2 regions of the Ligilactobacillus saerimneri genome follow, and region 2 is predicted to be linked to the other one. Evidence: predicted binding sites of a transcription regulator. Region 2 holds the regulator's gene; the other holds the start of a gene.
The links. The regulator LexA, encoded in region 2, represses DNA repair genes until DNA is damaged. The targets are predictions, from matches to a motif close to CNAACANNTGTTNG.
Positions count from the first base shown of each region.

Region 1: the regulator LexA is predicted to act here: its motif matches at 1,754-1,767, upstream of V3C97_RS01200 (ATP-dependent DNA helicase).

Region 1 is NZ_CP144759.1:258,705-262,129, reverse strand. Features, by position in the region: gene V3C97_RS01215 (GNAT family N-acetyltransferase) at 13-459, opposite strand; gene V3C97_RS01210 (hypothetical protein) at 626-766, shown strand; gene V3C97_RS01205 (TIGR02452 family protein) at 864-1,682, opposite strand; gene V3C97_RS01200 (ATP-dependent DNA helicase) at 1,852-3,425, shown strand, end outside.
Region 2 is NZ_CP144759.1:660,195-663,619, reverse strand. Features, by position in the region: gene V3C97_RS03230 (tRNA1(Val) (adenine(37)-N6)-methyltransferase) at 1-274, opposite strand, end outside; gene V3C97_RS03225 (1-acyl-sn-glycerol-3-phosphate acyltransferase) at 437-1,063, shown strand; gene V3C97_RS03220 (YneF family protein) at 1,174-1,404, opposite strand; gene V3C97_RS03215 (DUF896 domain-containing protein) at 1,499-1,753, opposite strand; gene lexA (transcriptional repressor LexA) at 1,886-2,521, shown strand; gene recN (DNA repair protein RecN) at 2,710-3,425, opposite strand, start outside.

The DNA of each region.
Region 1 (3,425 bases), 400 kb from region 2:
AACCAAAAACAGTTAAAATTCAAGTTTTTTATCCATCCGGTGGTGGGGAATACCCGCATCTATAAAACCGGCTCCCACTACCTGGTATCCTAGCTTAGTATAAAAGCCCTGAGCAGTATCCTGGGCTCCTAAAGTTAAAAATTTTGCTCCTGCCTGTCGGGCATCAGTTTCAATCTTAGTTAACAACTGCCGGGCAAAGCCCAAACCACGATATTGTTTCCGGGTAGCTACTCGTTGAATATGCCAGCCACCGTTTTCCCATGAAGCACGTCCGGTAGCCGCAGCAACTCCGTCATTATACAAAACATAGTGATAAGGTCCTTTTTCACCGTCAATTTCTAAACTGATATCAACTCCTTGTTCCTCCACAAAAACCTTTTTCCTAATTGCCAGCGCATCTTGGTAAATTGGTGATGCTAATTCCTGGGTCATCTTGATTGTTACTGCCAGTTTAATCACCTCATCTTAAATTATTATTTCAATAGTCATGCTACATTATTTTTTCTATTATAACTGGTAGTCCACCCCCTAAATAAAGAAACTTTTGCACTTTTAAAAAATCGTTCTATAATAATGGTGTAGAGAGATTATCAATTAATTTCTTTGCAGAAAGAGGCGAATGATTATGGCAAAGAAGCTAAGTAAGGCAGAACGTAAGGAAATGGCACGGAAGGCTATGGAAGCCCGGCAAAAGCAACCTAAGCCAGCTGCTGGTTCTGGTTTTGCCCGCATCGATGCAGACGCTAAGAATCTGCGTGGTGAATAACATTCGCACAGTTGAAGGATCTTTATAGACCCCAAACAGGTTACTTACTAGTAACCAATAAACGGCAGGCCGCTTAATGTGGACCTGCCGTTTTCTATTATTGTAAGACCGCCGTCGAAGACTTGATTGTTTGCTGCGGTGAGGTGGCTGGTAAAGTTTCTTTAAAAATATGATATGCCCTAGCATTCTGATTAATATCAAAGTACACCGTGGTAAAAGCTCCGCGAAATTCCTGGCGTTTCAACGCTTGACTAAATGCCTGCGCAACTAGTGCTGGATCATTTCCTGACCGCTGGCATCCGAAATCACCTAAAATTACTACCCGAACCTGATGATTTTTGAATAAGCGTAATGTCCATAAAATGCGCCGATAAATATGTCGGTATAATAACTGCTTATCCGGTTTAATCCCATTACAAAACATTGCCCGGACATTTGGGGCAGCGACCGAGACAACATCAATATAGCGAAAATGATCGAGAAACTTTAGCGATTCATCGTCACCTAGAACTTTTATTTTTTGCGAGTATAATAAGCGATCTACAAAATAATAATCATTAAGGTGTTGAATATTGTAATAATAATATTTTCGCCGCATTTGTTTTAACTCTGGATATAGAAATGTATTGCGACACAATGCTGCTTCCGAAGCATCAATTCCACTTTGGAAGTCGCCTCCTGGAACTAGCGGGTTAGCAAAGTTCATAATTCCTGTCTTAACATCACTCGGAATTGTCTTTAGGCGGCTCAATGGTGCACGTTGTTCGACTATGATCGTCGGAAGTAGCATCCCCCGTCCTACCGTTTGGCCCGGAGTTGCCGTTACTAACATTGTACTTTGCTCTAGCTGTCGCATCTGTACTTGATAAATATTTATCACATGATGAGCCAATAATCGTTTTGCTTTGCTATCCATCACTCTCACCTTGCTTCCCCACTCACATTAGTATTAACTAATCATATTTTAATCTATACGCCATTTTTTCGCAATCACTGGTTTGCTTCATTTTTCAAGATTTGTGTCTATCTCACTTGTCCATAGTATAATTAATTCGGTTAGTTTTTTACTTAAGAGGTGGTCAGTGATGGATATTAACATTAATGAAAAAATTGGGATTCGCGAACTTGTCGAATTTGTCCTCAAGGGTGGCGATTTGGTAACTACTAGTTCCAACGATCATTCTGCTCAGGAAGGAACCCGAATTCACCATCTTTTACAAAAGAAGTGGCCTGCTACAATCGCTGCCGAAGTGGACCTCAAGGGCGAATTTACCCATGCTGCCCATACTATTCAGGTTCACGGGCGAGCTGACGGTGTGCGCTATGCTGACCATCTTCCCAGTGAAATTTTGGAAATTAAAACTTCGCCAGTCGCTTTTAAAGATCTCACTACTAACACCTTAGAGTTGTATTGGTCACAGGCTAAATTCTATGCCCATCTTTTGCTGACCAAATATGACTTGCCCCAGTTGAAAATAACTTTAATTTACTATCAGACAACAACTAAACAGATAACGGAAAAATCCGTTACTGTCAGCCGTGATCAAGTTAAGGTCTTTACTAATAATGTCATTGCCAGTTATGCAGCCTGGCTCGATCTTGTCGCTGACCTCCACCGCCAACGGGATCAGGCTATCACTCAACTTGAATTTCCTTTTTCAAGTTATCACCAAAATCAACACGAACTGGCCGCAGCCGTTTACCGCACTATTGCTAGTCAAAAAAAGCTCCTTGTTGAAGCCCCAACAGGGACAGGCAAGACTATCTCCACACTTTTTCCTGCCATTAAAGCTTTAGGTGCTGGCCTGTGCACGCGTATTTTTTACCTAACTGCGAAACGTTCTACCCGCATGGTCGCCCGCGATACCATCAAGCTTCTCCATGAGCACGGACTCAACCTCCACACGGTAGTCTTGACGGCTAAAGATCAAATCATCTTCAAAGAGGAAAGGGACCTAGCCGATGAGGATAATCCTTTCTTATTAGGCTATTATGATCGGATCCGGCCGGCACTGCTGGACATCTTACAGCATGAGCAGCTGATCGACCCGGAAACAATTTGGACTTATGCTCGCAAGCATACTGTTGATCCGTTTGAATACTCACTCGATATCAGTCTTTTTTGTGACGTGGTAATTTGTGATTACAACTACCTCTTTGATCCGCTGGTCTATCTCCAACGTTTCTTCACCCAGCCTGACCCCCATAATGTCTTTCTCGTTGATGAAGCACATAATCTAATTGACCGCTCACGTCAGATGTACACCAAGGAAATTAGTTCTGCTGCGCTGGTTCCCCTTCTAAGCCAGCTCAAGGATCAACCCCGACGTCGCCAACGCTTAATTCATTTACTGGAACGGGTATTAGATAGTTTTGATGCTTTGAAGATCACTCTCCAAAAGTATCACCAGGAGACCCTGATGATGACTGAAGCAGCCACTGATTTTAACAAGCGCTTAGATACTTTTTGCGAGTTTACTAGTGATTGGCTCAAGGAGCATCAGCAAGATGAATTATACGACGAGATAAAGGACTATTTTCTGACAGCTCACGCCTTTTTAAAGATCAATGATTACTATGGACCAACATTTCGCACCCGCCTGCTCGTTGTAGATGATGAGCTCACTATTCGGACTATCTGTCTAGATTCCAGTCATTT
Region 2 (3,425 bases):
CCACACTTCGCTGTGCCATATCTGCCAACCGCTCTTGAATTTCTACGGCATATATAGGTCCTTGAACTTTTGTACTAAGAAATAAACTTACAGCTCCATTTCCAGCGCAGAGGTCAACTGTTACTGCGCGCGCATTTCTAATCGGATTGGCAAAGTGTGCCAACAAAACTGCATCTAGTGAAAAAGCGAATACCTCTGCGCTTTGAATAATATCAATGTCTTGTGCGTGTAAACGGTCAATACGTTCACTCGCCTTCAATAAGTCTTTGTTCATTCATTATTCCTCTGTGTAGTTATTATTGTTTATACCAACTATTCAACTATTATTTTAGCATGCTAAAATATTCACCAATTAATATGCTGGTTAAAGCCCCTATTGCTTTTAATGACTAAATCTTGCATACTTAAACCATTAAGAAAGGATGATGAAGATACAATGTTTTATTCTTTCGTTAGGGGGCTTTGTCGTTTCCTGCTTGCTCTGATCAACGGCAACGCCCACTACCTGAATCGTGAAAAACTTCCCGAAGGAAACTATATCTTAGTCGGACCACATAGAACATGGTTTGATCCAATTTACTTTGCGTTAGCCGCAGCTCCCAAGAAATTTAGCTTTATGGCAAAAAAAGAACTATTTGCCAATCCTATCCTCCGTTGGATTCTCACTCGGGCTAATGCTTTCCCAGTAAATCGTCAGGATCCTGGTCCTTCAGCGATCAAAATTCCTGTTAAAAGTCTGCGCAAATCTGATCTGTCTTTGATTATGTTTCCGTCAGGAACCCGGCATTCGCAAGAGTTAAAGGGTGGCGTTACGCTAATCGCTAAACTTAGTGGCAAACCTATTGTTCCTGCTGTCTATCAAGGACCACTGACTTTCAAGCGATTATTTAGTCGTAAACGGGTAACTGTTGCATTTGGGGAACCAATTTATCTTGATCGTAAACGTAAGCTGGATGCTGCTTACCAACAAGAGATCATTCAGCAAATGGAACAACAATTTGTCCAGTTAGATCACGCTATTGATCCAAACTTTCATTATACTGACCCACACCCTAAAAAATAGTGCTAAATTTCCAACTTTGTGTAGCTATATAGTTAGCACATAGAGATTAATCATTTGCCAAAAGTTAAAGAAAGGCTGGCGAGAAAACAATGTTTCTCCCAGCCTTTTTGTTACTTATCATTCTTACCATAGTTGCTCTTCATAGAGTTAACCATTTGGCGTAACTTCTTTTCAGATGGCTTTTGCCCCATTTGAATCATCATTGTTCGTAACATTTGTTCGTTGATTGGTGGATTGTTCTTCAAATAGTTTTCCTGTGCCCGCCGAGCAACAAAGAAACCAATTACAGTTCCGGCAATCAATGCAATAATAACTAATACGATCCAGACTCCTGTTGACATGTCCTAGCTCCTTTCCACTTTCTTCCCTACAATTTTACAAAAAATTAGCAAAAAAATAAAGCGCCGATAATATTTAATCGCGCTCATCAAATACCTAATCTTCCCGCAACCCTTTTTTTCGCTGAATATCACGAAGCTTAGTTGGGGTAACTTCATTGCCTTCATCATCATAAACACGTAACATTTCGATTCGATCACGAAAACCTTGACGGAATAACCGCAAATAGCGTTGTCGCAATTCCTTTTGCTCAGCTGATTCAGCTTCTGTTAACCCATTAGCTTTTTTCTTACGTGCAAGTTCATTAATTCGATCTATTAATTCTTGTGGAATACCATTATTTTCTGCCATAGTGCTCCTCCTTTATCGTTTTTAATCATACCTAAAAATTACTATGATTTCAAACTACAAGCGAACGTTAGTTTGAAAAATTAATTTTTTTATGCTAAAATGAAAAAAATACTACTGATTGAGGTGTCATAAATGACCAAAGCATCAGAGAAGCGTCAGTTGGCCGTGCTCCAATATATTTATGACTGTGTTGAAGAACGAGGATATCCACCTACCGTTCGTGAAATTGGTAAGGTGGTTAATCTTTCCTCCACTTCAACCGTTCACGGTCACTTATCGAAATTAGAAAAAAAAGGATTAATCAAACGTGATCCAACCAAACCACGAGCAATCGAAGTGACTGCTCAAGGTAGAGAAAAACTTGGTGTGACTACAACAGCCACACCTGATAACTTCATCCCTCAAATTGGTACCGTCACAGCTGGTGAACCCATCCTAGCAGAACAAAATGTCGACGGCTTTTTCCCGTTGCCACCAGATATTGAAGACAATAATGATCTTTTTATGCTCACTATCAAAGGAGAAAGCATGATTAATTGTGGCATCCTAAACGGTGATCAAGTCATCGTCCGGCGCCAAAGCACAGCTGACAATGGCGATATCGTTATTGCCATGACTGATCTTAATGAAGCAACTTGTAAGCGATTCTTTCTTGAAGACGGGTATATTCGCCTTCAACCGGAAAATGATTCATTCGAACCGATTATCCTGTCTGATGTGACTATATTAGGCAAGGTCATCGGACTTTACCGTAATATGCTATATTAACGAAATTTAAAAGGCTGTGAGAAAATTCGGTTTTCTCACAGCCTTTTATTTGTTTGCTCACTAAATAACACATAGATAACAGAGAAAATGACCGCAAATCTAGTAGCTAAGTACAAACAAAGGTCACCATACTTTGCACCAACCATCGTCCTAGTTTAGCTCAACGCCTTGTTGTGGAAGCTATTTATTTAATTCCGTGTTTGCTGACGAATTTCTTCTGCCATGCGCAACAACTCTACCGCATGACTTCGCGTTAGTTCAGTAACCTCCGCTCCAGACAACATCCGTGCTAACTCATCAACTCTTTCAGCTGGTGTTAGCTTATGAATACTTGTCTCAGTCCGCCCATTAATGACTTTTTTCTCAATATGGTATTGATGATCAGATATTGCAGCAACCTGAGGAAGATGTGTGATGCAAAGAACCTGCGAATAATGTGCCACTTGACTAATCTTTTCGGCTATTGCTTGTGCAACTCTTCCAGAAACACCAGTATCCACTTCATCAAAAATGATTGACGTAACTCCTTGATGTTGCGCGAAAATTGTTTTTAAGGCCAACATTATACGCGATAGTTCCCCTCCTGAAGCAATTTTGGCAAGCGGCCCCATATTTTCACCTGGATTTGTCTGAATATAAAATTCAACTTGGTCAATTCCATTAGGTGTAAGATCTGTTGGGGACATAAATTTAACTGCGAAAACAGCTTTATCCATGTAAAGTGCTTGTAGTTGACGATGAACTTCTGTTTCTAGTTCGTGGGCAACATGTTCTCGTTGTGTATGGAGTTTCTTAGCCATGTCCAAAGCTTCTTTATGAGCCTGAGCATTTGCTTCTTTCAGGTCAGTCGATTCAGCTCCTGCTTGTTGCATCTCATCCAATTCGGTCTTAATTTTATGATAAT